DNA from 3 places in the Shewanella sp. POL2 genome. Region 1 is predicted to be linked to each of the others. Evidence: predicted binding sites of a transcription regulator. Region 1 holds the regulator's gene; each other region holds the start of a gene.
The links. The regulator LexA, encoded in region 1, represses DNA repair genes until DNA is damaged. The targets are predictions, from matches to a motif close to TACTGTATNNNNATACAGTA.
Positions count from the first base shown of each region.

Region 1 (11,163 bases):
GGGCTCAATGGGTGTAGGATCAGTCTTATCAGAGTCAGAATTACAACCAGATAGCACTACTAGAGACGATAATAAAACAACATTGAGATTTATGACCTTATGCATGAATAACCTCTTTATATTCAAAAGTTTTAGCAATAAAACCCGAATATAAGTCGAATGCATGACACCCTAATGACACTGATGTTTACGATCCATAAAATAAGCCTCTCAGTTTACAACGCTTATATGTACCATTAACGCAGCGCACCACAGAATTGACTCGACTCACTGCTGTAGAAAGGATGCCATCACATGACTAAGCCATCTTGTTTAATCATCAGCCAAATATGGCCAAAAAGACTTTTCCTTAAAAAAAGATTACATGTTTTACTCGCTTCGTTCAGTTTATGCTCTGCACTAATCATGTCAGCAGCACCCGCATATGCCGTCCCCGCCACAGGGGAATTTATTGCCAATAAACGCTGTGAGTTGTTTCAGTCTAAAAATAAACAAACCAATCCCGATGATTGGCAGAGCAATATCGGTGAACGTTATCCCGTTACGGAGATTTTAGGAAACAGCGTCAATCCTGACTGGATTCGCGTCCGCACCAATGCCATCAGTTCACCGTTACGCTGGATTAAAGGTGATTGTGGGCAATACAATACCAATGTAGCAGCGGCAGAGACTTATCAGCCAAACTCAACCAAAGAGCCTGCGCAAACCACCACAGCCTCTGATATCAAAACCATCAATCGTGAAAGCTTAAAAGAACGAGGTACGCCAGAGAAACGCCAAGGCCATGTGTGTCAAATCGAAGATAATTATGACTCCCATGTGCTTGCCTTAAGTTGGCAAAGCACCTTTTGTGAACTCTATGGCGGTCGTAAAGCCGAATGCCGCGCCTTAAGCCAAACCAGTGACGCACCTCAATGGCAACACTTTAGCCTGCATGGCCTCTGGCCTAATCGCCAGCAATGTGGCACTCGTTACGGCTTTTGCAGCAGCGTAAAACAACAACCAAGTGATTTTTGCGATTATCCTGAAGTACCACTCAATGCCTCTGTGCAAAAGAATCTGGAAGAAGTGATGCCAAGTGCTCGCTACGGCACCTGTTTAGAACGCCATGAATGGTGGAAGCACGGTACCTGTCGCAATCAAGACCCCAATGACTATTTTTTACTGGCGACTCAGCTGACGCAGGAAGTCAATGCCTCGACATGGGTACAACAATTTATCCATGAAAGAATTGGTAAAAAAGTCACACAACAAGAGTTGAATCAAAGCTTTGATACTAGCTTCGGTAAAGGTGCACACACTAAGATCACGCTTGATTGCGCCAAGGGACTCTTAAGCGAAATCCGGATTAATCTTCCACAAGAGATCAAGCTATCAGACTCAATTCCGAGCCTACTTGCTAAAGCACCCAAGGCGAAAAAGACTAACTGCCCAGACCCACTCTCTATCGACAAACCAAACTAACTTAATCTGAACTTGGGGTAACGAGTGTCGAAAAAATCTAAATTTAACAAACCAAGATAATGCCATAAACTATTGTTTTTAAAATACAATTTCTCATGACTGAATGCGCAGATTTTTGTGCATATCAAGGCGCTCTGTCGTATGCCATAGCGAGCTATGGTTAGACAGAGCAACGCAGAGAGGCCCGAAAAGATGCCTATTCAGCGGCGCTACTTATCCCTGCTCAGGTTAACTTATTGGTTTTCATTTTGGGATAGGTGTATTACTGCGAAAGTAGCACCTTGGGCGTCAGCAATCACCGCAAAACGTCCCACATCAGGGATATCGCTTGGCGGCACGCATAGCTGTGCGCCCAGCCCCTGCGCCTTAGCGGCAAAAGCATCACAATCCGCCACCACAAAATAAGGCATCCAATGGGCGGGGATCTCGCCCCATTCCGGCATCATTTTCATCATTCCCCCCATAGACTGACCGTCAATTTGCCACTCGGTGTAATCGATGCCGGGCACATGACTGGGGAGCGCGGTCCAAGGAAACACTTGAGTGTAAAAACTGGCTTCGGCGCTAGGTTCACGGCAAGCCAGCTCCACCCAACACAGGGTATTTTCTTCACCTTGGCGACGTGAGCCCGAGTGGTTTTTCGCTTGCCACAGGGCAAAGCGTGCTCCTTCGGGATCGCTCACCTGCGCCATCACGCCCGCATCACCCACCACATGCGGTCCCATGTGCAATTGCCCACCCGCAGCCAGGATGGCGGTAACCGTCGCTTCGATATCCTTAACCGCAAAATAGATCCGCCAATGGCTAGGGATCTGTGGTTCCGACTCAGGGATTTGATACATGGCCCCTAAATCGTCCCCCTCCAGATTGAACAGCGAGAAATGACCATTAGGAATTGCCATTTCCACCGCATTCCAACCAAACAGCGCATGGTAAAAACCCTGTGCATCCTGCCAGTCATGGCTCGCCAATTCGACCCAACAGGCCTGTCCCTGTGCGTACTGAGTAATCCTCATTGCAGACTCCAATCAAACAGATAATGTGTTCGAGTTAAGCTGGAGTTTATGCAACTGTCCAGTTTTGGCGGTAAAAAGATGAATACAAAGAAAAAGCCCTCTATTTGAGGGCTTGATTTGCGAGCGAAATACTTAGGAGAACTGCGGTAATAAATTCGCCATCGCGAGTAGATGACAAGCACCCGTCACGACACCAAACAACACCACAAGGATAATTAACGGCGTGCCACCAAAGACCCTAAAACCTTGATGGTTAGGGAAGAGTTGTCTCGACTTGTAGGCCATCAGCGCTGGCACGATAACAGCCCACACGGTTGCCGCTAAGGCTGCAAATCCAATGGCAATTAAAAAGCCATCGGGAAACAGCAAACCAAATATGGTGGGCGGCACAAAGGTGACAATCGCCGTTTTCATCCGGCCAGAGCGCGTATCGTCAAATCCGAATAAATCGGCCAAATAATCGAATAAACCTAAGGTCACACCGAGGAAAGAAGACGCCACAGCTAAATTAGCAAATAGGGTTAACATGCTGTTTAACCAGCTGCTTTCCATTACTTTCGACAAGGCGCCGACTAACACACCCATATTGCCACCCTGGGCAATAATCTCACTAAACTGGCTGCGGGGAATATTGCCCATAGTGGCGACCAACCAGCAGGCATAAATGATCAGCGCGATAAAAGTCCCGACAAAAATGGCTTTGAAAATGGTCGATGAATCTTTGCCATAATACTTCACCAGACTCGGCACATTTCCATGGTAACCAAAACTGGCTAGACCAAATGGCAAAGCCGCCCACAGATAAGGCATAAAGCTTTGCTTTCCATCCGGTTCGAGCAACTTAGTCACATCGATTTCGATCAGCAAATTACCAATCGCGAGGAAGAAAGTAATAATCATCCCGCCGAGCATAATCGTCGTAATACGATCCACCGCCTTGGTACTGATCAACACGATACAGGCGAGCACGACAGCAAATACTAATCCGGCGACACTTTGAGGCAGCTCAATCCCCATGCCCTGCAGGCTATGGTTAACAATCGAGCCACCGCCACTGATGTAGGCGTAGGTTAAGATGTAGAGCACGAAGGCAATGGACACCCCATTCACGATGCGCCAAAACTGGCCCAGGGTTTCCTTGGTCAGGGTATCGAAACTCGCTCCCGGCTCGAAATGCAGGTTGGTTTCGAGCAGTAACAGTCCCGACATCAACATGCAAAACCAAATACCGAGTAACATCAGTACCGAGTAACCAAACCACATGCCAGCGCCCACGACAGGCAAAGAAAACATCCCCGCCCCTACTGTGGTACCGGCAATAATCATGGCACCACCGAGCAAAGACTTGCCCACCGGCTTATTCTTCGCCGCATTCATATGGTTAGCCATTAAGCGATATGCTCCGCGGTCACGCTGGCAACAATCGTCTGCCTTACAGAGGCTCTGAGTAAGCTATTGGCTTGATCGCGAATGCGCTCAACATCAGATTTATCTTCCTTACCAGAGAAATAACCCAACTCTTTTAGCTTAACACTCAAGGTGTTATAGAGTTTCTTATCGTAAAATTCTGGTGCGGTAATTCCATGCAGCGCCCCTAAACGTTGGGCAAGCAGATGGCTTTCAGACTCGAGATCCGAACGCTCCATCTTAGGTCTGTGAGCCAGCAGATTGAAGATAATGGCATAGCGTTGCAAGGTCTCACTAACGCTGCCAGCCAACAATAACATTTGGCTGGTGTGCTCGGTCACAACCGACAACATATCGCTTTCCTGCACTAGACCTTGCTCAATAAACAGCTCAAGCACTTGATTCACATAGCTTGGGAGATCTTTGATCCCCATAAACAATTCCGCCTTCAATAACGGATAAAAGTCGTTCACTATCCCAAGGATTTGCGCTCTTGAAATCTGTTTATTATTGATTAAACAGCTGGCAATTAATGACGGAATAATAAATAAGTGAATGATATTATTGCGATAGTATGTCATTGACGTCGCTTGTTTTTCATCAATTGACACTATCTCACCCAAAGGATCGGCGTTGATGGAGAACTTGTTCAGCTCTAATCCTTGTTGTACTAAGTGCTTGCCATCACCTTCGGCAACCGACGTAAACGAAGTGTAAGGCACACGCTTAAGCAGGGTCAGGTATAAATCTAACTGACGCTCGAGCAAACAACGCTCTAAGGCATTTTGCTCCGACGCCAACAACACTAAACTGGTCAAGGTAATAGAGCTAGCGGCAGCGGCGTCGTTAATCCGCGTCATCACCCGATTTGCTAACACGTTCACCGCTGGGGTTAACCAAGTCGGTTTTTGCTCAGGATCGTCGGCCACTTCACTGCGCCAGTTTGGTGCCGTTTCATTCAAGAAATTTTGCAATGTAATCGGCTCACCAAAGTTGACATAACCTTGGCCAAAGTTACCTAATTTACGAATAGCACCAAAGACTTGCCATACAGATTCTTTCTGTTTTTTCTTACCGCTTAGCTCTTTGTGATAGGTCGCCACTTCCATCACGTGATCGTAGCCTAAATACACAGGCACTAAGGTGACTGGGCGTTCGATACCACGCAACACACTGTTGATCGTCATAGCGATCATGCCCGTTTTCGGTGCCAATAGACGACCGGTACGAGAACGGCCACCTTCAGAGAAATACTCAACCGAATATCCCTTAGCAAACAGCTGATCGAGGTACTCACGGAACACGGCCGTATAGAGTTTGTTGCCGTTAAAACTACGGCGAATAAAGAAAGCCCCGCCACGGCGGAACAGCGGCCCCGCAGGCCAGAAGTTTAGGTTGATACCCGCAGCAATATGCGGCGGCACCATACCTTGGTAATACAGAATGTAAGATAACAGCAGGTAATCCATATGGCTGCGATGGCAGGGCACATACACAATCTCATGACCATCGTGGTGTAACTGCCGAATATGCTCGGCACCTTTGATGTTAATACCGCTGTAGAGCTTGTTCCATAACCACGTTAAAAAGCGCTCAGCAATACGTACGAGACTATCGGAATAATTCGCCGCAATTTCATCAAGATATTCAATTGCCGTTTCACGCGCTTGGGTTTCAGAAATCTTCTTGCTCGCGGCTTCTTCCTGAATCGCCTTACGTAAGGATTCAGATTTCAGCAAGGAATGGAATAACGCCTGACGATTAGGCAACACAGGCCCCGTCATCACCTTACGTTGGCGACGGAAATGCACTCTCGCTACTCGAGCCAATTTATGGGCAATGCCCATATCGGTACCATGTTCGTCGGCCATGTAACGCAGCGATACCGCATTAGAAAATTGCACAAAGTTGTGACGGCCCAAAAATAGGATCATCAAGCACTTACGTAACCAAGTAGGGTTCTCGCGCTCAAGCACTGCCGCCTTCATGGTGTCGTCTTCTTTACCCGGAGTACGACCCCAATACAGACTCACAGGCACCAGCTGTATATCTAACTCTGGCTTTTCCTTATGGACGGCCAACAAACGCATAAAACATTCGAGGAATGGCTCATTGCTGGCGCGTTCACCAAATAAAGGCTTACGACCTTCAAGGCATACCACCCGTGGCGCCACAACGCCATTCACCACCAGCGGCTCGTAAGGGCTTGGCAAACCAAGTTTCGTGGTGATCTCGCTTAACGCAGCAATATCACTCAGGGATTCTGTTTTCATTACATAAGCAAGCGGTCTGGAGGCATCCAGATTCAGATCGGCAAAGGGATCCTGTGGCACAACAATAGTGTGCACTAAGTGCTTTTGGATCCAACGTAATGATTTCAACCAAAGAGAGTCTTGTTTAGGCATTATTCTTATGCAATGTAAGTACGTTCATTAGCCCCATAGAATACCAGATTCTAGAGAATATACCCAAACAACCTAAAGATGCAGGATTCAGCGGCTGATTTTAATGACTTAGTAACGCACTTTAGGCGACACCATTTATTGATACCGTGCAAATGGCATTCACCCCATAGATGACGATTACGGTTATTTGCAGATCTAGCTGACCAAGTTAAAAGTGGTTAATACTTGCACTACCAATAATACTGTATATACTAACAGTAACTGTATAGAAAAACAGGAAAGACCATGAGACCGTTGACGCCACGCCAAGCCGAAATTTTAGAGCTGATTAAACGTAATATTGCCGAGACTGGCATGCCACCCACTCGGGCCGAAATTGCCACCCGTTTGGGTTTTAAAAGTGCAAATGCCGCAGAAGAACACCTTAAGGCATTGGCGAAAAAAGGCTGCATCGAGATCATGCCTGGTACTTCCCGCGGGATCCGTCTCCCTGTAGAGGAAGAAGATAACCGCGAAACAGGCTTGCCACTGATTGGCCAAGTGGCAGCGGGTGAACCTATTCTCGCCCAAGAGCATGTCGAACAGTATTACCAAGTCGACCCCAGCATGTTCCACCCTGCTGCCGATTTCCTGCTGCGCGTAAAAGGCGACAGTATGAAGAATATCGGCATCCTTGAGGGTGACCTGCTTGCCGTTCATAAAGTACAACAAGCGCGCAATGGACAAGTTGTTGTTGCTCGCGTTGATGATGATGTAACCGTAAAACGCTTTGAAAAAAAAGGTAATTTAGTCTACCTACATGCCGAGAATGAAGACTATTCACCGATTAAAGTCGATTTGAGTTTCCAAAGTCTAACAATTGAAGGGCTCGCCGTAGGGGTGATCCGCAATGGAGATTGGCTATGAACAAACTATTAGGTAATGCCCCGCGTCACCCCGGTTTATGGCTAGATACGGTTCGAGATACAGAGACCGACTGGCAGCATACATCAATAGTCACTATGCCAACTCAGAGCCAAGGGCGCCAAGAGCTGACACAGCTGAGCAAACAACTTGCCCAACTGAGCCAACAGGGAAGATGGATAGTGCTCATCAACCCACCTAGTATTGGCTACAAGCAGCTATTAGCAAACGCAGGTGTGCGTATGGATCGCGTACTATTGGTTCACGCAAAAGATGAGGTCGAAACCCTTTGGGCGATGGAAAAAGCCTTAACCAGTGGCACATCTAGCGCAGTGATTACTTGGATTAACGCCCTAGATACTCGCGATAATCGTCGCCTACAAATTGTAGCAAAGAGCGCACGTGCAATGGGTATCGTGCTTGAAGGTTCAACGAATGACCAACCTTCTAGCACCAATCTCACACAATCGGCTAAATTTACTCAACCCGCATTTTTCAGCTCTGTTCATTAAAAATTTTTCACACCGTATTTAGCCTTGAAAGCCGCCTCACCTGTGAATGTGAGGCTTTTTTTTGGCAATTTTTCAGACAATTAGAAAAAGAAGTGATCTTGATCAATTTTTAAACAGCAAGTATGTTTGATTTAGGCGCACATGATATATGGCCTGTTTAGGCAGAAATATCGCGTTATTTTCGAATATCGCTCGCCCACAAAAATTGAGAATAATGGGTTTATTCAGCAGTATGTGCCAGTGTGGCTAATACCAGCAGTAACAATACTTGATCATAAGTAAGCCGCCAACGCACGTTGAAGTCAGAAACACTTTTTTGGGAACTGAAGAGTTTGCATAGAGTTGAGACTTACTGTGTTGCTCTTCTTTGTAGTTGCTATTTGCAATTAGCAGAGGAGAAGTCTTGTGAAGCAATGGTTGTATTGTTTACTCGTGGTGCTATTCGCCCCACCGTTGGCCGCAGCAGACATGCGGTTCAATATGACGCCTGGCGTAACAGAAATCAGTGGCAAGGTATACCACCTGCACATGACGATTCTGTATATCTGCTGCGCGATAGGCTTAGTGGTTTTTGGCGTGATGATTTATGCCATGATCAACCACAGAAAATCCAAGGGCGCGGTCGCGTCACACTTCCATGAGAGTACAAAAGTTGAGATCGCTTGGACGATAATTCCCTTTATCATTCTGATCTTAATGGCGATTCCGGCAACTAAAACTCTGATTGCCATGGAAGACCCCAGCAATGCCGATCTCACGGTAAAAGTCACAGGATCGCAATGGAAGTGGCATTACAGCTATTTCGATCAAGATATTGAGTTTTACAGTATTCTCGCCACACCAAGACCTCAAATCGAAGGTAGTGAGGCCAAGGGAGAGCACTACTTACTCGAGGTCGATAAGCCCCTTGTCCTGCCTGTAAATAGAAAAATCCGCTTTCTGATGACTTCTGAAGATGTTATCCATTCATGGTGGGTACCAGATTTTGCAGTGAAAAAAGATGCTAACCCAGGGTTTATCAACGAGGCGTGGACCCGTATCGATAAACCCGGCATTTACCGTGGCCAATGTGCCGAACTTTGCGGCAAAGATCATGGATTTATGCCGATAGTGGTTCGGGCACTGCCCGAAGCCGAGTTCGATGCTTGGGTTGCAGAACAAAAACAAGCTGCCAATGCCGCAGCGCAAGCCGCACAAGCCGCCTTATCACAAACACTGAGTAAAGAAGAGCTGATGACTCAGGGTGAGCAAGTTTACCTTGGTCACTGCGCAGCCTGCCATCAACCTAATGGCGAAGGTCTCAAAGGCGTATTCCCACATCTCAAAGGCAGCCCCATAGCTACCGGGCCACTGAGCGGTCATCTTGAAATCGTGCTCAATGGTAAAACGGGTACGGCCATGCAAGCCTTCAGTAAACAATTAACGCCCCAAGAAATTGCCGCAGTGATTACCTATGAGCGTAATGCGTGGGGCAACAACACGGGTGATGCGGTGCAAGCCAAAGACGTTGATGCCCATAAATCCGGTGGCACCAATAGCGAACCAGTAGCAACGACTCAGCCCCCCTCAACCACCGATGCGCCCAAAGCGGCGACAGAGCCCATCGCCAGTGTCGATCCCGCGAGTCTTCCCACGCTCAGCCATGATGAACTGATGGCCGAAGGAGAAAAGACCTATGCCACAGTTTGCGCCGCCTGCCACCAGCTAACGGGTGCAGGTATGCCTCCCGCCTTCCCCGCCCTTGCTGGTAGCGTTATTGCAACAGGCCCAGTCGCCAATCACATCGATATAGTGATGCACGGTAAACCGGGCACGGCGATGCAGGCATTTGGCAACCAACTCACGCCACAACAACTTGCCGCCATCATTACCTATGAGCGCAATGCGTGGGGCAACAATACCGGCGATACAGTGCAACCCGCTGATATTGCTCGCCATGGACAGTAGGGGATTAAGATGAGCACACTGACTCAAGATCAAATTGCCGCCCATGATGAACACCATCACGGTGCACCTAAAGGCATCATGCGCTGGTTACTCACCACCAACCACAAGGACATTGGCACCCTGTACCTATGGTTTAGTTTCATTATGTTTTTAACTGGTGGTGCGATGGCCATGGTGATCCGCGCCGAACTCTTTCAGCCCGGATTACAACTCGTTGAACCTAACTTCTTCAACCAAATGACCACAGTGCATGGGCTAATCATGGTATTCGGCGCAGTGATGCCAGCCTTTACCGGACTAGCTAACTGGTTAATCCCGATGATGATTGGTGCGCCAGATATGGCGCTTCCACGTATGAACAACTGGAGTTTTTGGATCCTGCCCTTCGCCTTTGCAATATTGTTGAGTTCATTGTTTATGGAAGGCGGCGGCCCTAACTTTGGTTGGACCTTCTACGCACCACTCTCGACCACTTATAGCCCTGACAGCACAGCATTATTTGTATTCTCGATCCATATCATGGGGATAAGTTCGATCATGGGTGCCATCAACGTGATCGTAACCATAGTCAACCTGCGCGCGCCAGGGATGACGTGGATGAAGTTACCGCTGTTCGTCTGGACTTGGCTGATTACCGCCTTCTTGCTGATCGCCGTTATGCCCGTACTCGCTGGGGCCGTCACTATGGTGTTAACCGATAAGTTTTTCGGTACTAGCTTCTTCGAGGCGGCAGGCGGCGGCGATCCTGTGATGTTCCAGCATATCTTCTGGTTCTTCGGTCACCCCGAAGTCTACATCATGATTTTGCCATCATTCGGCATTATCTCTGCCATAGTTCCTGCTTTCAGCCGTAAACCATTGTTCGGCTATGCATCCATGGTGTATGCCACGGCGAGTATTGCGATTTTGTCCTTCCTCGTGTGGGCGCACCATATGTTCACCACCGGTATGCCTGTGTTTGCAGAGTTATTTTTTATGTACTGCACTATGCTGATTGCCGTGCCGACTGGGGTAAAAGTGTTTAACTGGGTAGCCACTATGTGGCGCGGCTCACTGAGTTTTGAAACCCCAATGTTGTTCGCGGTGGCCTTTATTATTCTGTTCACTATTGGCGGCTTCTCTGGCCTGATGCTCGCCATCACGCCAGCTGACTTCCAATACCACGATACTTACTTTGTGGTGGCTCACTTCCACTACGTGTTGGTCACTGGTGCGATTTTCTCCATCATGGCAGCGGCCTATTACTGGCTGCCTAAATGGACCGGCCATATGTACAGCGAAAAGCTCGGCCAGTGGCATTTTTGGTGTTCGGTGATTTCGGTCAACGTGTTGTTTTTCCCGATGCATTTCTTAGGTCTTGCGGGTATGCCAAGGCGTATTCCCGATTACTCGATTCAATTTGCCGATGTAAATCAAATCGTGTCGATTGGGGGGTTTGCGTTTGGGCTATCTCAGCTGATTTTCCTCGTGCTGGTAATTAAGTGCATTCGGGGCGGCGAAAAGGCGCCC
Region 1 covers NZ_AKZL01000012.1:9,139-20,301, reverse strand. Annotated here, with positions in the region: gene SHEWPOL2_RS04790 (hypothetical protein) at 1-105, opposite strand, end outside; gene SHEWPOL2_RS04785 (ribonuclease T2) at 295-1,464, shown strand; gene SHEWPOL2_RS04780 (VOC family protein) at 1,698-2,480, opposite strand; gene mtr (tryptophan permease) at 2,613-3,869, opposite strand; gene plsB (glycerol-3-phosphate 1-O-acyltransferase PlsB) at 3,869-6,292, opposite strand; gene lexA (transcriptional repressor LexA) at 6,578-7,198, shown strand; gene SHEWPOL2_RS04760 (SulA-like leucine-rich domain-containing protein) at 7,195-7,707, shown strand; gene coxB (cytochrome c oxidase subunit II) at 8,113-9,654, shown strand; gene ctaD (cytochrome c oxidase subunit I) at 9,664-11,163, shown strand, end outside.

Region 2 (11,163 bases), on a different contig from region 1:
AATATCAACACCAGCGTCATACAGGATTAAATCTGGTTGATGGAGCCGAATAAGCAGCTCGAGAGTCTGTTCGACGGTTTCCTGATAGGCACTATCATCAGCACCTTTCGTTAGTTCAATATCATAGTGTGACTGCTGTTTACGGCTGGGGAAATTCTCTTTGCAGTGGATGGAACAACTGATAATGCCTTGATGCCTATGGCTGAGGGTAGCAGTGCCGTCTCCTTGGTGCACGTCACAATCAAAAATCAATACCTTATGCAGTTGCTGCTCGGCGATAAGTTTGCGGGCGGCGATAATCAAGTCATTGAAAATACAGTAACCACTGCCAAAGTCATAATGAGCATGGTGATAGCCACCGGTTAAGTGAAGGGCGATACCCGTTTGTAGTGCCAAGCTTGCGGTTAAACTCGTCCCCGATACCGAGTGCAAGGTTCGCTCGACCAAGGCTTGACTCCATGGAAAGCCGATGCGTCTTAAGGCCGTGTTGGCTAAGGTACCTTGAATAAATTGTTCGACATAATCTTGCTGATGCACCTGCATTACATCTTCAGCCGTCATCGGCGAGGGAGTATGAAATTGATCCGCAACAGCCAGTTGATTATCGAGCAGATAGTGATAAAGACGCGCATATTTGGTTGTGGGAAAGCGGTGATGGGCGGGTAACGCCAGCTTGGAGTAGCTGGCGTGATAAACCAATGGGATCATCTGGATTAGAGTTGTGAAATAGCCCAGCTCATAAACTCTTTACGTGTTTTCTCATCGGCTTGTAACCACCAGTATTGCAACATCTGCTGTGGATTTGCGCCAGCCGCTTTAGAAGTATCAACCGGAGCGGTTAATGAGGTGGCCTTAACTGCTGCCTGCGCCGAAGTGGGGGCTGGCGCGGCAACCACCGCAGCTGTGCCTGCTGCTCCCGTTACTGCGGCTGCTGTGCCTGACACATCTACCGCTTGGTTACCGCTAAAGAGACGAGAGACAAAGCCTTCTTCTTCAATATCGGTGTTTGCCACTTGGTAATTAACCTGACCTTTGTCGGAGCGGGTTAACACGACTTGGGGATTTTGGGCAAACACTTTAGGCTTTTTAACGACTTTGCCTTCAGCGGCTTGTAAATAGTATTGATGATCGCCATCAACCTCTAAGGTCACAATAAAAGGAGATGACTTAACAAAGGTTTGGCTGTCACTAAAATCGTCTTCCACCATTTCGTGGTAGCGAATGGCGATTTTGTGGGTGCCGGGCGCCAATTCTAAACTGCTTTTATGGTTGAATACGCTGGACTCGACTTTTTTGCCATCGAGGGCAAGGTATTCGAAGGACATAGGGATATTCAGATCTGCGGCAAAGGCTGAGGCAGAGCCGAGTAGCATTAGCAGGCTGCTGATTGGCAAAAGTGATTTCATTGTTGCTCCTTAACGATTATGGCTCTGATGCGGACGTTCGAATGCTTGAATGCGATCTTCGATATAACTGATGGCTTGCCTGCATTTTCCCAAACGACGATGCATCAAAAGGATGTCATTTTGCAAACGGATTTTGTCAGCACTATGACAGTTTTCAAGTTTTGACTCCATTTCTGCAATTTTTTGTTCAAATTTTTTCGCCCAATTCAGATGCTTATTCAGTTCGGCATAAATTTCGTGGCTATTTTGTAACACATTGCTGGCGATCCAAGCAAACCCGCTGGCTTGATGCGATTGGTTTTGTTGCTGGGCGAAACGTGCGCGCTTACTGGCACGTTGTTGATTTTTAGACTTTATATCGATTGAGGTCGTCAGTAGCGCCCGTTTAACCGCAGTAAAACGGTCTTGAATACGTTCACAGCTTAAGGCGATGGTTTGCGGCGCGAGTTTTAGGGCGATTTGCTTCTCTAACTGACCGATACTACTTCGAATTTGTTCAATGCAGGGCATCAACTGGGCGCCATTTTGAATAAACAGCGATTGATTAAAGCGTTCAATATCTAGTAGGAGTTTGCGTTGGCTCGGCGCAAGATGACTGTCGTGTTGCAGTACTTCTTGCTCTAATGTTTTTAGCTGATTTTTCAACGTGCTGATTAGCTGCGAAGTGTTCAAAACCATGCGCTCCACGCCAGATTAGCGGCAATTGACAGGACAATTAATATAAACAAAGGCCGAATAAAAGGCATACCAAATTTTATCGCACAGCGAGCGCCGATAAAGGAGCCGAGCATCATACATAACCCCATCCACAGGCCAATTTGCCAATGGACTTGCCCAAGAAAGCCAAAGATCGCCAGTGCCGTCAAATTGCTGGTAAAAGTCATGGCTCTAGCGAGCGCGCAACTATGCAAAAGAGGTAATTTATATAATGAACCTGAACTCACTGTCCAAAAGGCGCCAATACCAGGGCCGGCAAAGCCATCGTATGCGCCAAGAAATAGACCTTGTAGGCTTTGTTTCAATTTGGATGGTGCTTGCATTGGCGCCTGGCAGTCGGTATCTGAGATGGCGTTGGTGCTGACTAAGCTGTATATCGCAATGCCGATAATAAGAAGCGGTAACGCTTTTTCAAGCCAGTGCGCGTTTAACAAATAAACTAATACACTGCCAAAAACCGCACCAATAAAGGTGGCGATAAACGCCATATACCAAAAACTGGGTTTCAGCAGATGCTGGCGATAATAGGTCCAAGCCGCCATGGACGAGCCAAAACTGGCGGCAAATTTATTGGTACCTAAGGCCGTATGTGGTGGGATCCCTAGGGTGAGCAGGGCAGGAATGGAGAGCAGGCCTCCACCACCGACTACGGCATCGATAAAACCTGCAATTAAGCCAATGACAGCCAACAGGGCCCAGTTACTGGGCTCGAGTAACAACTCCAAATCTTAATCCTACTCAATGACTCGTCTAAAGGGAGGTAGGGCGTCTAGCAAGGATTTGCCATAACGTTTGGTCACTAATCGTCTATCTAGGATAGTGACTCGGCCATAATCCTGCTCTTTACGCAGTAATCTACCACAACTTTGGATAAGCTTTCGCGATGCATCTGGAATGGTGAGTTGCAGAAACGGATTTCCACCCTTTATTTTCACATATTCAGCATGGGCTTGCTCAACGGGCGAGGTTGGCACAGCAAAGGGTAGCTTAGTGACGATGAGGTTGGTGAGGTAATCTCCGGGTAAGTCCAAGCCTTCAGAAAAACTGCCGGTGCCAAACAAGATGCTCGGTTCACCTTTATCACATTTGGCCTTATGGGTCTCAAGCAATTGTTGGCGTGGTGCATTACCTTGGATCAGAATTTCCTGCGTGAGCTTGCCCTCGAGCAATTCGGCCACTTTTTCCATTTGCCAGTAAGAGGCAAACAGCACTAAGGTAGCCATTTCACCTTCAATTAGCTCGATAATCTGTTCGGCAAGTTCAGCAGTATAGGCATCATCCGTTGGCTCGGTTTTCATCTTAGGTAAGTAGAGCGTGGCATTATTCGGATAATCGAAAGGGGATTGCAGAGCGAGATAACGACTGCCGTCCTTTAATGATAACCCTACCTGATGGGCAAAATGGTCAAAGTTATTCAGCGCCCGCAGCGTAGCGCTACATAGCACGACGCCAGCAGCCTTTTGCCACAGCATAGATTCGAGCATAAAACCGACTTCAATTGGCGAGGCGCTAAACAGATAATCGACCTGTTTGCCTGTAATTAACTCGATCCAACGGGCCATTGGGGCACCTTTAGTGGAATCTTCCTTGGCCATCATTTTCCAGAGCTTTTGCAGGTTTTCGAGTCGCTGCAACATAAAGCCCATTTCGGCCTGTAGCGCTTCAGCCTGGTGCTTAGGAATATCGCCATCTTTTATCGCTTCTGCGAGCAATAATTGCATCTTATTAAATTGCTTGAGAGCAAGATTGGAAGTGGTTGCGAGATTCTCGGCAGGGATTTTTAACGCATCGGGTAATTTGCCGTGTTCGAACCGATAGCGACTCTCTGGATTGGCAAACTGCTTGGTCTGGGTATCACAATAGTGGGCGACTTGATTGAGCTGAGCGATTAAGTCGCCAATATGATCCTGCATCGCCTGCGCTGGGGCGATGATATTGTTGCTCTTTATCTGATTTTGTAACTTGGCGCTGGTCTTACCGACTTTTTCAAGCCAGTCGGCGGCGCCTCTAAGCGTTGCCTGTGCACTAGAAAAGTCCCGTGCGACAATTGGTAAGTGGTGGGCTTCGTCAATGACGTAAAATACGTCTTCGGGATCGGGCAAAATCACCCCGCCGCCTAGCTCTAAGTCGGCGAACAGCAAACTATGGTTGGCGATCAGTACATCCCAAGTATCCACATCCTCACGGGCCTTGTGAAACGGGCAATTACGATGGCTGGCGAGTTGCCGATGACAACTGTGTTTATCGCAGGCGATTTGCTGCCAGAGATGGTCCGGTATCGGTGTCGATAGCGTATCGATTTCACCGTTCCAGCGGCCTTCATTAAAGTCGCTGAGCAGCTCCTGCAACATGGCTATTTGGCTGTTATCAGGCTTTGTTTGCCACATGGCCATTTGGGTACTGTTATCATCGCCGATTAACATTGCAAGCTTGGATAAACAGACATAGCGCTGACGCCCTTTGACCAGACCAAAGCGAAAGTTTAGCCCTGATTGTTCGAGAAAAAACGGTAAGTCTTTGTGCAGCAACTGCTCCTGCAGCGCCACGGTTGCCGTAGCGATACAGACCTTTTTCTTACTCGCAAGCGCAAGCGGAATCGTGCCTAAAATGTAAGACAATGATTTACCAATCCCCGTACCCGCTTCGACCACTATGATGCGTCTATCTTTGTCATAGTCGCCGGCCAGGGTCTTAGAGATTTCTGCTACCATAAAGTTTTGCTCGCGGCGCGGCCTAAAATTAGGCAAAGCGGCGGCAATATCTTTATAGATAGCGCGGATCTGGTTTTTTACGTTGTCAGGTAACATGCGGCACTACTTTATCGAATTAATGCTGTACATAATAACAGTGATTGCATAGCCTAAGAAACTTTTCTGCCATTTTATGGCAATTTTATTCTGTATCCCGAGAATCAATAAGCAGCGAGAGCCTTAGAGTGAAACCGCAGTTGAATCCCCCCGAGAGTCTGACACATGACACGGCTGCGCCCGTGAGTGTACAGGGACGCGTCCTGACGCGCCATGCTATTACACGCGGTTCAACGCTCGTGTTGCAGTATTATCTCGCCACCGTTTCAGGCCCTGTGCTGGTGGAGTTACCTGGTTCTGAGTACATTTGTTTTTGCCATCAAAGCGATATGGCTGCATTACAGTTACAAACGCCGGGGCTGGCGCTACGCTTTGTGCCGCTTATGCTTAAAAGTTTTAAAAGACAATCCGTGGCGGCGATTTATGCCCAGTCGAGCAGTGTGTTTCGTCACTTGCAGCGGATAGCGACAGATGCGGGTATTCCCTTATTTGAGTCGGATATTCGTCCCGAGCAGCGTTTTTTAATCGAACGTTTTGTGGCACTCGATGTGGCATTTTTAGGGTATCAAGTAAGCAATGTGAGTTTACAAGACCGCTTGCCCGTATTTAGCGCCATACGGGCCAAAGCAGTTGCGCCGCAGCCGGAAATAAAATTGCGTTCAATCTCGCTTGATTTTGAATGCAGCTTTGACGGATTACTCTATTCTGTGGCCCTTTATGGACGCGATGCGCAATCTCAGCTCTATGAAAAAGTTATCATGGTGGGTGAGCCGCAGCCTGATGCTGCAATTTACATTGAATGGGTGAACGACGAGGCGGCGCTTATCCATCGTCTCATCGCTTGGTTTACTGAGTTTGATCCCGATGTGATCATTGGTTGGTCGGTGGTGACCTTTGATTTGGCCCTGTTATATCGGCGTGCTTTACTGCACCGGATCCCGCTGCGTATCGGTCGAGGTGGCGCGCTCCTTGAGTGGAAGGTGGAGAATAAATTTCGGCCAGAAACCTTAAGTTTGCCTGGGCGAGTGGTGCTCGATGGTATCGATTGGTTAAAGGCGGCCTTTTATCAATTCGAGCGCTTCTCCTTGGAGTTTGTCGCCCAAGCGTTGCTGGGCGAAGGCAAAGCGATTCATGATGTAGAAAATCGAGCGCAAGAGATTGATGCGCTATTTGCCGAAAATAAACAAGGTCTTGCACATTATAATCTGACCGATAGTCGCTTAGTGTGGGATATTTTTGAGCATACTCAGTTGTGGGATTTTGCCCTCGCTCGCGCCGAGTTAACGGGATTAGAACTAGGGCGGGTAGGCGCCTCGGTCGCCGCATTCAACCATTTGTATCTACCGCATTTACATAGAACGGGTTTCGTCGCGCCCGCAGAGCCTGCAAGTCAAGGGATTGAAAGCCCTGGCGGTTATGTAATGGATTCAGTCCCTGGTTTTTATCAACATATTTTAGTGTTTGACTTTAAAAGTCTTTATCCATCGATAATTCGTACTTTTTTGATCGATCCGAAAGGGCTCATTGAAGGTCTGGATAACGAGGAACATATTTTGGGCGAGTCTGAAATCGTTCCCGGTTTTTTAGGGGCTCGTTTTAGTCGGCATCAACCGATCCTGCCAAAACTCATCCAAAATCTCTCAGAACAACGCGAAAAAGCCAAGCGGGAGGCAAATGCGCCTTTATCGCAAGCAATTAAAATCATTATGAATTCGCTCTATGGGGTTTTAGGCTCTCAAGGCTGCGTGTTCCATGATGCGAAACTGGCAAGCTCCATCACCATGCGCGGTCATCAGATTATGAAACAGACTCGCGCTTGGATAGAGGAAATGGGTTATCAAGTTATTTATGGGGACACGGATTCCACCTTTGTTTATTTGGGCTCTGATCCTGATCTCGGTGATATTAATGCCTTAGGTAAGCAGATTGCCGCGCGAATTAATCAGCAATGGCAGAGTAAAATCGTAAAGGAGTTTCAGCTAGAAAGCTTCCTTGAGCTACAGTTTGAGCGCCATTACGAACAGTTTTTTATGCCGACCTTGAGGGGATCGGAGGAGGGTAGTAAGAAGCGTTATGTTGGTGCTTGGCGCAATAGGAATGGAGGGCTGGAAATCACTTTTAAGGGGATGGAGCAGGTGCGAAGTGATTGGAGCCCCTTAGCGCGTAAGGTTCAAGCTGAACTTTATGAGCGAATGTTCAATCAGCGAGATATCAGCGGTTATCTCGCTGGTGTCATAAGCGAACTGCAGACAGGAAAGCGGGATGCTGAATTAGTGTTTAGTAAACGAATGCGCCGAAATCTTGAAGAGTACACCGCAAAATCTTCCCCCCATGTCAAAGTCGCACGTCAGCTATGTGAGTTAACAGGAAAGGTATCCTATGGCAAGAGAGGAGCTCAGATTGATTATGTCATCACTGTAAATGGTCCTGAACCTGTTTCACATAGATCGTCTATAATTGATTATCAATACTACGTTGATAAGCAAATTTGTCCCATTGCAGAGCCTATTTTTTCAATAATGAAATTGAATTACACAGACATTGTCTCTAAACAGTTGCTATTAATTTAATGTTTATGTTGTTTTATTTGTGTTTTCTTAACGGGTATTTATAGTGTTTTAACCTGTTTTACAGCGGTTAATCAGTCAGTTTTTGTGATATTTATCTACAGAATGCTTAGGTTTCCCTTGGAGTGTTTATTGAAAATTTGCTACTCTCAGTGGGAAATTGTAAGGAAATATAACAACGGAATGACGTTGATAAAACATAAACGAAAAAGGTTAAGCACCAAATGAACAAAACGATAGTCGCCACTGCGTTAGCAGCACTCTTTCTTGCGCCAACTGTATCTGCAATCGAAATCTACAAAGATGACAAAAATGCAGTCGAGATAGGGGGGTTTATTGATGCGCGTGTAATCAACACTCAAGGTGAAACTGAGGTTGTAAATGGTGCTTCTCGAATTAATTTTGGTTTCAGCCGTGAGTTAACCCATGGCTGGAATGCGTTTGCTAAGTTGGAATGGGGCGTTAACCCCGTTGGCAACAGTGATATTGTCTATAACAACCGCTTTGAATCCGTTCAGGATGAGTTTTTTTACAATCGGTTAGGTTACGCTGGTATCAGTCACGATAAATACGGCACGATCACTATTGGTAAACAATGGGGTGCTTGGTATGACGTGGTTTATAACACCAACTACGGTTTTGTATGGGACGGAAACGCTGCCGGTGTGTACACCTTTAATAAAGACGATGGCGCAGTAAATGGCGTAGGTCGTGGCGATAAAACGGTACAATACCGCAACTCATTAGGTGACTTCAGTTTTGCGGTACAATCTCAGTTAAAAAACAATAGCTTTTACACCTGTGATATTGAAAATATCACAGAAGAAGCCTGTGAAGCAGAATGGAATGCAGGTAAAAAAGAAGCACAACAGGTTACCTATGATTACACCTATGGTGGTTCTGTCACTTACAAAGCCACAGATAAACTTAGTCTGATGGCGGGTGTAAACCGCGGTGAGTTTGATATTGCCTACGGTAATGGTGATCAAAAAACGGCTGTTGATTTAATCTATGGCGTGGGCGCTACTTGGGGTGACTTCGACAAAAATGGTTTATATGTTGCCGCCAACGTTCACAAAGAAGAGAACCATGATACCGATAACATTGGTCGCTTGATTAAAGATGCCTATGGCGTTGAAACTTTAGTTTCATATAAGTTTGACAATGGTTTACGCCCATTCGTTTCCTATAACATTCTGGACGCTGGTAAAGACTATGTTATCCAACCAAACTTTAACGCCGATCCTAACGATGTGTTTAAGCGCCAGTTTGTAGTTGTAGGCTTACACTTTGTTTGGGACCCAAGCACAGTTCTTTATGTTGAAGCACGTAAAGACTACAGCGACTTCACCAGCGCAGATCAAGCCCAAGAAGCCAGAATGTCATTGTCAGAAGATGATGGCATCGCTATTGGTATTCGCTACACTCTTTAAAATCATAACATCGCCTTAAACGGCTTTAGTTTAACAAAAACGCCAGTCAGTAATGACTGGCGTTTTTTGCTTTTAGATTTCAAAGCATACGAATCTCGCTTTCAAAATGAGCATATTGTCATCAGCTGGTTTTATTTGTTTTTTTTTGTTGATTAAAGGTTTTATATGTGATTTTATTGTTTCTGCCGAGTGCGACGTGTTTTCGACGTACTTTTGTTTGAAACCGCTTATTAAATAAGCGGATTATAATAAAGACATAATATGTCCAGGGAGATAGACAATGCATAAGAATAACTTATTAGCCAAATCTGTGCGTTTTGCATTGATTGGTGGTGTGGCAGCAACCGCGCTAAACGTGCCATTAGTAATGGCTGCTGATGAAGCTGGTGCTGATAAAAAAGTAGAACGTATTGAAGTTACTGGTTCACGTATCAAGCGTACTGATATGGAAGCGGCAAGTCCTGTTCTTGTGATGAATAGAGATGAGCTTGAAGCTACTGGGATGATCAGTATTGGTGATATCCTGCAAACGATTCCAGCTGCTGGTTCAGCATTAAACACCGCTTTTAACAACGGTGGTGATGGTTCTACTAACATGGACCTGCGTAACCTTGGCGCACAACGTCTCTTAGTATTAGTTAATGGTAAGCGCTGGATATCTTCTTTAGGTTCAACCGTAGACTTAAATACCATTCCTACATCATCAATTGAGCGTATTGAAGTATTAAAAGATGGTGCTTCAGCCGTTTACGGTTCAGATGCTATTGCTGGTGTAGTTAACATCATTACTCGCAAAAACTTTGAAGGTGTTGAAGTTTCTGTCTATGGTGGACAAAACGCTAAATATGACGATGGTCGCCAATACACCGCTGACTTTACAGCAGGTTCAGTTTCTGAAAAAGGCGGGCTATTGTTCAATATGAGTCATGTGACTCAGCAACCGATTTGGGCTGGAGACCGTGATATTTCGGATACTGGTTACAGTTCTACTGCCGATAATACGCGTCTGCAAATCGTAGGTTCGCAACTAAATCAAGCAAACCAAGATGCATTAGCCGCACTTGCAACACCAAATCCTGACACTGGTATTTACAATCTTATGGTGAAGGAAGGGACAGGAACTAATGTTGGACCGGACCAATTCCGTCCTCGTACTGGTGCTGATGTGTATAACTATGCACCTGATAACTATTTGTCTACACCACAGAACCGTAATTCTTTCTATGTGCAAGGTTTTTATGATATTTCGGACAATTTAAGAGTTGTTTCTGACTTTATGATGACCAACCGTAAGTCATCGCAAGAATTAGCCCCTATGCCAGTGACATTAGGTGCCTCATGGGGAGAGGCTGCGAGTCGTGTGGATATTGGTGCCAATAACATCTATAACCCATTCGGTGAAACACTCTACGGAAGTAGTGCTCGCGCTGTTGCTAATGGTAAACCTTTGGGGTACGTACCTTATTCTTTACAACGTCGTATGATTGAGGCGGGTTCTCGCCAATATAATCAAAACGATACTACGTACCGTGCGATGCTTGGTTTAGAAGGTAATATTGATGATAACTGGACATGGAGTGCAAGCTACATCTACGGTCAAAATAACCAAGATGTATTAACCACTGGTCTACTTAATTTAACTCGTATTAATCAAGCATTAGGCGATAACTGTAATGCAAGCAATGGCTGCGTAGCACTAAACCTGTTTGGTGGACCAGGTACTATAACCCAGGATATGGTTGATTATATTACTTTCGACAGTGTTAGCCGTTCAGGTTTAACGATGAAAGATTATACCTTTAACATCTCTGGTGATCTATTTGATTTACCAGCTGGTGCTGTTGGTTTAGCTTTAGGTCTTGAGCGCCGAGAAGAATCTGGTTTTGATACGCCAGATCCATTAACTGTAACTGGTGAGTCTTCAGGTAACCAACGCGATGCAACTTCAGGTGGCTTCCGTTTGGATGAAGCTTATGTTGAGTTAGCGATTCCTGTATTAGAAAGTCTGTTAATTACTCCAGCTGTGCGGGTTTCTGACCACGATGCTTATGGTAACAATACCACCGGCAAAGTAGGTGCAGAATTCCGCCCAATGGATGATCTGTTGCTACGTGGTACCTGGGCTCAAGGCTACCGTGCTCCTTCTATCTCTGATTTGTATGCGGGTAATGCAGATTCATTCCCAACTTGGACAGATCCTTGTAATACAAGAGATGCTAAAGGTAACGTGCTT
Region 2 covers NZ_AKZL01000032.1:16,504-27,666, reverse strand. Annotated here, with positions in the region: gene SHEWPOL2_RS10575 (histone deacetylase) at 1-708, opposite strand, end outside; gene SHEWPOL2_RS10570 (DUF2057 domain-containing protein) at 714-1,406, opposite strand; gene SHEWPOL2_RS10565 (primosomal replication protein) at 1,416-2,084, opposite strand; gene SHEWPOL2_RS10560 (TSUP family transporter) at 2,075-2,848, opposite strand; gene dinG (ATP-dependent DNA helicase DinG) at 2,858-4,930, opposite strand; gene SHEWPOL2_RS10550 (DNA polymerase II) at 5,071-7,500, shown strand; gene SHEWPOL2_RS10545 (porin) at 7,722-8,930, shown strand; gene SHEWPOL2_RS10540 (TonB-dependent receptor) at 9,211-11,163, shown strand, end outside.
Region 2: dinG (ATP-dependent DNA helicase DinG) is a predicted target of LexA. The motif match lies at 4,954-4,973, and genes of this name have one in related genera.

Region 3 (11,163 bases), on a different contig from region 1:
TTTTTGTCATTGCACTCATAGTGCTACTCGGTTTACTGCAATATCGGCTGTGGTCGGGCGATAACAGTCTGCCCGAATACTTTGTTCTGCAAAAACAGATTGCGGCTCAGCAAGATGGTAATGCAAAACTCAATGAGCGTAACCAAGTGCTTAAAGAAGAAATTATCGATCTTAAGAGTGGTACCGAAGCGATTGAAGAGCGGGCGCGTAACGAGCTTGGCATGGTGAAGGAGGGCGAAACCTTCTATCGCGTGGTGGGCGGTGACCGTGCAGTATCGAGTCCCTCGCAGTAACGGAGCACAAATGGATATCGTCTTAGAAGCCGCGCCACAGACTGAAACAGAAGTCGCTATTCAGCTGGATCCTTTTTCACCTAATGTGGTTGCGATTGTGCCAGCCGCAGGGATTGGCAGCCGCATGGGCGCGGGTAAACCCAAGCAATATTTAACTTTGTTGGGGCAAAGCATTCTGGCTCATACCTTAGACAAGTTATTGTCCCATCCGCAAATTAACCAAGTGATTGTCGCGTTGCATCCTGAGGATACCGAGTTTGCCGCGTTACCCCAGGCCAAGCATCCCAAGCTGGTGACTGTTATTGGCGGCTCTGAGCGCGCCGACTCAGTGCTGGCGGCACTCGATAAGGCGCCCGACAATGGTTGGGCTTTAGTACACGATGCGGCTAGACCCTGCTTAACGGCGCAAGACATAGATAAATTGCTGGCTTCGCGGGTGCACTTTCCCCAAGGTGCCATTTTGGCGATGCCAGTCCGCGATACCATGAAGCGCGCCAATAGCTTAGGTGAAATCAGCTCGACCGTTTGCCGCGATAATCTCTGGCATGCCTTGACGCCGCAGTTATTCCCAACCTCCTTGTTGCGATTGCATTTAAAAGCCGCGCTTGCCGCAGGGGCCGTTGTGACCGATGAAGCCTCGGCAATGGAATGGGCGGGAATTTCCCCTGGATTAGTCGCTGGGCGGGCGGATAACATTAAAGTGACCCATCCCGATGATTTGGAGTTAGCAGAACTTTTTTTACTGCGTGCTAAGGCTTGAAGGCAAGCTGAGTGAATTGCGCAATTTATTAAATACGTTAGGAAATAAGTCATGAAAATCCGTATCGGCCATGGTTTTGATGTTCATAAATTTGGTGAACCGCGCCCGTTAATTTTATGCGGGGTCGAAGTACCCTACGAAACGGGGCTGGTAGCTCATTCCGATGGTGATGTTGTCCTGCATGCCATCTCCGATGCCATTTTAGGGGCGATGGCCCTTGGGGATATAGGTAAACATTTCCCTGATACCGATGCCGCCTATAAGGGCGCCGATAGTCGCGTTTTGCTGCGCCATTGTTATGCCTTAGCGCGGGCGAAGGGATTTGAGCTGGGTAATCTGGATGTCACTATTATTGCCCAGGTGCCTAAGATGGCGCCGCATATCGAGGATATGCGCCACGTGCTGGCAGCCGATCTTAATGCTGATATTGCAGATATCAACGTCAAGGCCACTACCACAGAAAAACTCGGATTTACCGGCCGTAAAGAAGGCATCGCGGTTGAAGCCGTCGTATTACTCAGCCGCCAATAGCCTGCAACTTTAAGAGATAAGAAAGACCCATGAGCGAACTACATTACCTGTACGGCAAACCGACGGGCACCGCAGATTTAAGAACCGTTAACAGCGACTTTATCGTCAAAGAGATTTTGCCTTTTAGCCCGTCGGGCGAGGGCGAACATCATTTAGTCCACATTCGTAAGGATGGATTGAACACGGTACAAGTGGCTGAAATGCTGGCAAAGTTCGCTAAGGTTCATCCCAAAGAAGTGACCTATGCAGGACAAAAAGATAAAAATGCCATCACAGAGCAATGGTTCGGTATTCGCATCCCTGGTAAAGAAACGCCAGTATGGAGTGAGCTTAATAGCGACCGTCTAACCATATTATCCAGTAGTCGCCACAGCAAAAAATTACGTATTGGCGCGCTCTTGGGCAACCGTTTTATCCTTACCCTGCGCAATGTCACAAACGTGGAAGACATTATCAGCCGCATCGAGAAAGTCAGCCAAATAGGTGTGCCCAATTATTTTGGTGAGCAGCGTTTTGGGCATGATGGTAAAAACCTGGTGATGGGACGGCAAATGTTGGCGGGCAAAAAGGTGAAAGACCGTAATAAGCGCAGCATGTATCTGTCTGCGGTGCGCTCCAATCTATTCAATACCGTTGTCTCCTATCGTTTAGCCAATTATGGCACTAAACCCTTAGCGGGGGATTGCGTGATGCTGGCGGGCAGCAAAAGCTTTTTCGTTACGCCTGAATGGGATTTAGTGGTATTAAAACGTTTGATTGAGAAGGATATTCAACTTTCTGCGCCACTTTGGGGTCGCGGAAAAATGCTGCCGCAGGGCGAAGCCGCCGAGGTTGAAACCCAAGCCATGGCTGAGCTGGGCGACGATTGCTACGGCCTTGAGCACGCAGGTCTTGAGCAGGAACGCCGCCCATTGCTACTGGAACCTCAAGGACTTAAATACGAGCAAACCGCGGATGGATTGGTACTCGAGTTTATTTTACCTGCGGGTAGCTTTGCGACATCGCTGTTAAGAGAGCTGGTTGATTATCAAGATGTGAAAGAGCTGCAATGGCAAGCAACAGTTACGCCGGATACGAATGCTCCTGAGGCAAATACTGCAACTGAAAGCGATGTTGCAGAGGTCAATCTAATCGATAATGGCGAGTCCACTTTATGATCCGCATCCTTGTCAGCAATGATGATGGGGTGAATGCGCCGGGAATAAAAGCCTTAACGGAGGCGCTTGCCGAAATCGCCACTGTGATGACGGTCGCACCTGATCGTAATTGTTCCGGTGCAAGTAACTCTTTAACCTTGACTAATCCATTAAGAATTAATAGGTTAGATAATGGTTATATTTCGGTGTACGGTACACCAACAGATTGCGTCCACTTAGCCATACGGGAGCTCTGTGATGGTGAGCCGGATATGGTGGTATCGGGCATCAATGCTGGCGCGAATATGGGGGATGATACTTTATATTCGGGTACGGTCGCGGCGGCAATGGAAGGGCGTTTTTTAGGCTTCCCCGCGGTAGCGATTTCGCTTAATGGCAAAGCCTTTAAGCATTATCACACTGCCGCCGTTTACGCGCGGCGAATCGTGCAGGGGCTATTAGCGCACCCGATTGCCAGTGATCAGATCCTCAATATCAATGTGCCGGATTTACCGTTGGATGAGATTAAAGGCATAAGAGTGACGCGCCTTGGAGCGCGGCATAAAGCTGAAGGCATTGTGCGTACGCAAGATCCCGCAGGACGAGAAATTTTTTGGCTCGGCCCACCGGGTGTTGAACAAGATGCGAGTGAAGGTACCGATTTCCATGCCATTGCTCATGGTTATGTGTCGATCACTCCGTTAACCGTAGACTTGACCGCGTATAAACAATTATCGATATTGCAAAATTGGGTAGATAAAATATGACTCGAGTTGCCTTAACATCGGCGGTGAATTTAGCGAAAAAGCTTCAGGATGCGGGGATCCGCAATCCAGCCGTGCTTAAGGCAATATCCTATACACCACGCGAATTGTTTCTTGATAATGCGTTAGCCCATAAAGCCTATGAGAATACAGCCTTACCTATTGGTCAAGGGCAAACCATTTCTCAGCCTTATATCGTCGCGCGAATGACTGAGTTACTGCTGCAGCATCAGCCACATAAGGTGCTTGAAGTTGGAACGGGCTCAGGTTATCAAGCGGCGATTCTCGCCCAATTAGTACCAGAGCTTTGCACTGTGGAACGTATAAAGACGTTACAGATCCAAGCAAGGCAAAGATTAAAGCGGCTCGATCTGCATAATGTTTCCTTTAAGTATGGCGATGGCTGGCAGGGCTGGCAGAATCGTAGTCCCTATAATGGCATTATGGTCACCGCAGCTGCCGCAAAGGTTCCTGAAGCGTTATTATCCCAGTTAGCCGAAGGCGGTGTATTAATTATCCCTGTGGGTGAAGAAACGCAGCAATTGATGCGGATTACGCGTCACTTGGATAGTTTTAGTTCTGAAGTGATAGAGACAGTCAAATTTGTTCCTTTAGTAAATGGTGAGCTTGCATAGCGCGTTTATCGATTTATAAATTACTAAAACAGTAAGATAGCCCCAAAAAGGAGTTTTTATTGTTGAATGCGGGTTTACTTTTAAACCTCAGTTTACTGTTGTTGCTTGCGGGCTGTAGCTTTCAGGCGAGTCGCCCCGCACCTGTCGAAAGTCTTTCCCACAATTATTCAAAGCACAACAAAGGCAATATTAAATCCAATTCATATAAAGTTAAGAAAGGCGACACTCTTTACTCTATTTCTTGGGCTGCAGGCAAAGATTACGCCGAAATTGCTAAAATTAATCAATTAGATAAATCGTATACCATCTATCCTGGTCAGGTTTTGTATTTAACATATGACCATAATCAAAATAGTAAACCTTCTACGACTTTAGGTGGAATTAATTCGGTAAATAAAGGTGGATATCAGCATAATAAAAATAAAAAACAATCAGTTAGTGATGATTTTTCTCAGAATTCTGTATCTAGTGAAACACCGAAAAAAACACTTGATCAGAAAGCAAAGCCTGCGTATTCTGCAACAAGTTCCCAACAAAATATTAACCCTTTAATAATTGCTCCGACATCGACACTACCCGATAGTGTAAGCCAGTGGCAATGGCCTGTAAGAGGTAAATTGATTGGGACATACTCTGCCAATGAGCAGGGAAATAAAGGAATTAAGATCGCAGGAAAACGCGGAGATATCATCAAAGCCGCTGCAGATGGGCGGGTGGTATACGCAGGTAGTGCTCTTAGGGGTTACGGTAATTTAGTGATTATTAAACATAGTGACGATTACCTTAGTGCCTATGCTCATGCAGATCAGATCTTAGTCGAAGAAAAGCAACATGTCCTCGCTGGACAGACAGTTGCAAAAATGGGCAGTACAGGTACTAATCAGGTAATGCTTCGCTTCGAGATCCGTTACCACGGTCAGTCTGTTAACCCACTTAACTATTTACCTAAGCAATGATTGTTTAGGGCCTTGTTGGCATGGAGGATAAAAAATTGCAGTAATTCAAGCAGTTTACATTAGGTTTGGGAGATTTGATCATGAGCCGCATAAATAGCACTGCCGCAGAAGAACTAGTAGATTTTTCCGTAGATACCGCAGAGTTTGATCTCGATAAAGAGGATATTGCCGCTGATTTAGTTCAAGAACTAGGACTCGAACAACAGGTTCAAGATGACCTGCAAAAAAATCTTGATGCCACCCAGCTCTATTTAGGTGAAATAGGGTTTTCCCCACTGCTTAGCGCAGAAGAAGAAGTTTACTTTTCCCGTAAGGCCTTAAAAGGCTGCGAAAAATCCCGTAATCGCATGATTGAGAGTAACCTGCGACTCGTGGTTAAAATTGCCCGTCGTTACAATAATCGTGGCTTAGCGCTGCTGGATTTAATCGAAGAGGGTAATCTTGGCTTGATCCGTGCGGTGGAAAAATTCGATCCAGAAAGAGGCTTCCGCTTCTCAACCTATGCGACTTGGTGGATCAGACAAACGATTGAACGTGCCATCATGAATCAAACCCGCACGATTCGCTTGCCAATCCATGTGGTAAAAGAACTCAACGTGTATTTACGTACGGCTCGGGAATTAGCGCAAAAACTTGACCACGAACCTACGGCAGAAGAAATTGCCGAAAAACTGCAAGTATCCAGTGTTGACGTCAGCCGTATGCTGAAGCTCAATGAGAAGATCACCTCTGTCGATATCCCCTTAGGTGGCGATAACGACAAGGCGTTACTCGATGTGCTGGCCGATGACGACAACGTAGGCCCTGACTACAAAGTACAAGATGAAGACATTTCAAACTCAGTGGTGAAATGGCTTAACGAACTCAATACCAAGCAAAGAGAAGTGTTAGCGCGCCGCTTTGGTTTGTTAGGTTATGAACCCTCAACCCTTGAAGACGTCGGTGCTGAAATTGGCCTCACCCGTGAACGTGTTCGCCAAATTCAAGTGGAAGCCCTAAAACGCATGCGCGATTTGCTGGGGGCGCAAGGGCTATCTGTAGAGGCTTTATTTAGAAACTAATGCTTAAGGTTGTTTAATCAACCCATAAAAAAACGCCCACTTTGTGGGCGTTTTTATTATTAAGTTACGATGAACAAAGCTATTTAACTCAAGCGTTTAAGCTCATAGAGTAAATCCAGTGCCTGTTTTGGGGTCAGGTTATCTGGATTGATGGCTTTTAACTTGCTTATGGCCGGATTCTCCACTGGCTCCGGCAGGGCTAACAAGGTTTGAATCGGTGCCTTTGTGCCCTCTACTTGATGGTCGCGACTCTCAAGCTGATGTAGTTTATGTTTTGCCGCCTTAATCACCCGAGCTGGTACACCAGCAAGGGCCGCAACTTGTAAACCGTAACTCTTACTGGCCGCACCTTCTTGCACCGCGTGCATAAAGGCGATGGTGTCTTCGTGCTCAATCGCATCGAGGTGCACGTTATAGACCCCAGCCATGAGTTCCGGTAACTGTGTTAACTCGAAATAATGGGTCGCAAACAGCGTCATCGCGCCGACTTGCTGTGCTAAATACTCAGCCGCAGACCAGGCTAATGACAGGCCATCGTAGGTTGATGTGCCGCGACCAATTTCATCCATCAAGACTAAACTCTGCGCAGTGGCATTATGGAGAATATTGGCCGTTTCAGTCATTTCCACCATAAAGGTTGAACGGCCTGAGGCGAGATCGTCTGAGGCACCAATACGGGTAAAAATTCGATCGATAGGACCAATAATGGCGCGATCTGCGGGTACAAAGCTGCCAATGTGTGCCATTAGGGTGATCAGTGCAACTTGACGCATGTAGGTCGATTTACCGCCCATGTTTGGACCTGTAACAATCAACATCCGGCGTTGATTGTGCAGAGTGACAGGGTTGGCGATAAAAGGCGTTTGACTCACACGCTCAACCACAGGGTGACGACCCGCTTCAATTTTTACCCCGATTTCGCTGCTCAGTTCTGGGCAGGTATAGCCTAAGGTTTCGGCACGTTCGGCAAAGTTACTGAGCACATCGAGTTCGGCGGCTGCTCTGGCAAAGGCTTGTAGCTCATGCAATTTGGGGAGGATTAAATCAAACAATTCGTCCCACAGTTGTTTTTCAAGAGCGAGCGCCTTACCTTGGCTCGACAGCACTTTTTCTTCATATTCCTTAAGCTCGGGCGTGATATAACGCTCCATATTCTTAAGGGTTTGACGGCGTTGGTAATTTAATGGCACTTGCTGTGATTGCAGACGGCTGACTTCAATGTAGTAACCATGGACTCGGTTGTAGCCTACCTTCAGCGTAGCAATGCCAGTGCGTTCTTTTTCCCGCGCTTCGAGTTGTACTAGATAATCGCTGGCACCTTCACTTAAGCCACGCCATTCGTCTAATTCGGCATTGTAGCCTTCACGGATTACGCCGCCATCACGGATAAGCATGGGCGGGTTATCGACAATAGCGCGCTCAAGCAGTTGTTGCTCTTCGGGAAACTCGCCTAAGAGTTGACCTAGTTTCACCGTATGGGGAGCACTTAACTGTGCTAATGATTGCTGTAATTGAGGCAATAGGTTTAATGCTTGGCGTAGGCGGGCAAAATCCCGTGGACGAGCGGTACGAAGCGCCAGTCTTGCCATGATACGTTCGATATCACCTAGGGCTTTAAGCTGCTCATGCAATGACTCATGGGCCGCGGTCGCGAGCAACTCATTGACCGCCGTTTGGCGAGCAAAAATCTGTGCATGGTCCCTCAACGGCTGATGGATCCAGCGTTGTAACATACGGCTGCCCATGGCTGTGGCAGTATTGTCGAGCACGGCTGCTAGGGTGTTATCCCGACCACCACTCAAATTTTGTGTCAGCTCGAGGTTGCGGCGCGTTGCCGCATCCAAGACAATCGTATCGGTTTGATTAAAACGGGTAATAGCATTGATATGGGGCAGGGCGGTGCGCTGGGTGTCTTTTACGTACTGCATCAAGCAGCCTGCCGCTTGCAGCGATAGGCGAGCATCGGTTATGCCGAAACCGTGTAAATCCTTAGTGCCAAACTGGGCCAACAGCAGTTTGATACTGGTATCGTAATCAAATTCCCACTCAGGGCGGCGACGTTTGCCTTTAAAATGATGCAATAACTCCAGTGCACCAAAATCTTCGCTATAAAGAATTTCGACCGGATTCGTACGTTGCAACTCGGCTTCGAGGGACTCCTTCGTCTCTAATTCGGCAATCACGAAACGGCCAGAAGACACATCTAGAGTCGCATAGCCAAAGCCCACTTTGCCTTGATAAACCGCGGCCAACAGATTGTCTTGCCGCTCCTGCAATAGCGCTTCATCGGTTAAGGTTCCTGGGGTGACAATGCGTACGACTTTACGCTCAACCGGACCTTTTGAGGTGGCAGGATCGCCAATCTGTTCGCAAATCGCAACCGATTGGCCAATTTGAACCAATTTTGCGAGATAGCCTTCAACTGCATGGTAAGGGATACCCGCCATCGGGATCGGGTCGCCACCACTTTTGCCTCGGGCCGTAAGGGAAATGCCCAATAATTCAGAGGCTCGTTTGGCGTCATCATAGAAGAGTTCATAGAAGTCACCCATACGATAAAACAGCAGCATGTCGTGATGCTCTGCTTTCATGGTCAAATATTGACGCATCATCGGGGTATGTTTTTCTAAATCATCGGTATCTATAGGATTCATTAAATCGTTATCGTCCGCTATGCCGGCCCTGAAATAGGGAATAAAGTCATACAGTAATGGGAGATAAAATCAGTTGATTTGCACTATTACTGTCTAAAATCAATTGGCGCCAATCTTAGCAACAATTTACAGAAAATTGATCCTCAAAGCGTGGATATTCACTGATATCTTGATAAATCTGCAGGATGGGTGGGTAAAAGCTTGTCTAAATGGAAAAATTTTCTGACTGAAAAATAATTCATTCACAGGTATTGATACTGTATGATTGTACAGTATACTAGTCAGCAGATTACGACAAAGAGCCTCGCTTTTTGATCACCCGCTTTATTAAATTGAATATCACTTTTGACAGTACTGATGCTGTCTAGATGAGGGAATAGGAATGAAGGTCGATCCAAACAAAGAGAAAGCACTTGCTGCAGTATTGAGCCAAATTGAGAAGCAATTTGGTAAAGGCTCCATCATGAAGCTGGGCGAAGACCGCTCTATGGATGTTGAGACCATTTCTACTGGTTCTCTTTCCCTTGACGTTGCCCTCGGTGCGGGCGGCCTACCAATGGGCCGTATTGTTGAGATTTATGGTCCTGAATCATCAGGTAAAACAACTCTGACATTAGAAGTGATTGCCGCTGCTCAGCGCGAAGGTAAAACCTGTGCCTTTATCGATGCGGAGCACGCTCTCGATCCTATCTACGCGAAAAAGTTAGGCGTAGATATTGATAACTTATTGTGTTCACAACCCGATACCGGTGAACAAGCTCTTGAGATCTGTGATGCGTTAACCCGTTCTGGCGCGGTAGATGTGATCATCGTTGACTCGGTCGCGGCATTAACACCCAAGGCAGAAATTGAGGGCGAAATCGGTGACTCACATATGGGCTTAGCGGCGCGTATGATGAGCCAAGCGATGCGTAAGTTAGCGGGTAACCTCAAGCAATCGAATACACTGTTAATCTTCATCAACCAAATTCGTATGAAGATTGGTGTGATGTTTGGTAACCCAGAAACCACAACGGGTGGTAATGCTCTGAAATTCTATGCTTCTGTTCGTTTAGATATTCGCCGTACTGGTGCTATCAAAGAAGGCGATGAAGTGGTTGGTAACGAGACTCGTGTCAAAGTGGTTAAAAACAAAGTGGCTGCACCATTTAAGCAAGCTGAGTTTCAAATCCTTTACGGTCAAGGTATCAACCGTACTGGCGAGTTAGTCGATTTAGGGGTAGCCCATAAACTGATTGAGAAAGCTGGTGCTTGGTATAGCTACAAGGGCGATAAAATTGGTCAAGGCCGTGCCAATGCGGGTAAATATTTGACTGAAAACCCAGCCATTGCCGCTGAAATCGATAAGACATTGCGTGAGTTATTATTGAGTAACCCAAGTGCACTGGCATCATCAGCATCCGATGATGATAATATCGAGGGGAATATTGATTTAGAAACAGGCGAAGTATTCTGAGCCAGTCTGCCCGTCAAATTGCGGTCGCGCTGTTAGCGCGCCGCGATTATTCCCGCCAAGAAATCCGCACAAAACTGCTCGAAAAAGGCTTTGAGGTCGCTGATATCGATCCTGTGCTTGATGATTGTGAAGCGTCAGGATTTATCAATGATAAGCGCTATGCCGAGCTTCTCGTTCGAAGCCACATTGCCCGTGGTCATGGACCAATACGCATTCGTCAAGCTATTGCTCAAAAGGGGCTTACTAAAGATTGTATCGAAGCTGCCTTATCTGCAAATGAGCATGATTGGTTTGAGTTGGCAAAAACGAAAGCAATCAAAAAGTATACGGTCCCTAAAGTGCTTGAAGTAAAAGGCTCACTATCCCGCGAGCAAATTGCAAAAGAAAAAGCCAAACGAGTACGGTTTTTACTGAGCCAAGGCTTTAATTACGAACAAGTCACCTATGCCTTAGATTATGATCCTTTGGAAGATAATGATGACTAGGGCGTGTAGACGTTTCGAGATTACATTTTGTTCGTTCTGGCAAGTTCGTGCTCGCGAAACGAGGAATGATGTGTAGTTTACTCAAATGACGAGCGGCTCTTATGACAGAAAGTAAGAGCAAGGGCTTGCCAGACGAACCCTTAGGGTAGCATTTGGCTGGCTTTTCTGCCGCGTTATCGTCCGTTTATGTAGAATAACTACACTGCACGGACTTTGCCTTGCATAAAAGCCAGTCAAACTGCTGCAAAAATAACCCTGAAACGTCAACACGACCTAATGTAATCATATAAACTTGCCCTGGTAAGTTTGTGCTTATCATTCTTAACTCAGTTCATCTCCCTCACAGAATTAGTCCTTTTTCACCACTTTCACCTTGGGTTGTTGTGATAAGCCCTGTATTAGATGAAAACTCATCGAAAATATTAGACTCCG
Region 3 covers NZ_AKZL01000009.1:21,615-32,777, reverse strand. Annotated here, with positions in the region: gene ftsB (cell division protein FtsB) at 1-293, shown strand, start outside; gene ispD (2-C-methyl-D-erythritol 4-phosphate cytidylyltransferase) at 304-1,053, shown strand; gene ispF (2-C-methyl-D-erythritol 2,4-cyclodiphosphate synthase) at 1,105-1,584, shown strand; gene SHEWPOL2_RS03735 (tRNA pseudouridine(13) synthase TruD) at 1,614-2,741, shown strand; gene surE (5'/3'-nucleotidase SurE) at 2,738-3,487, shown strand; gene SHEWPOL2_RS03725 (protein-L-isoaspartate(D-aspartate) O-methyltransferase) at 3,484-4,119, shown strand; gene SHEWPOL2_RS03720 (peptidoglycan DD-metalloendopeptidase family protein) at 4,179-5,075, shown strand; gene rpoS (RNA polymerase sigma factor RpoS) at 5,156-6,136, shown strand; gene mutS (DNA mismatch repair protein MutS) at 6,220-8,790, opposite strand; gene recA (recombinase RecA) at 9,173-10,246, shown strand; gene SHEWPOL2_RS03700 (regulatory protein RecX) at 10,321-10,731, shown strand.
Region 3: recA (recombinase RecA) is a predicted target of LexA. The motif match lies at 9,046-9,065, and genes of this name have one in related genera.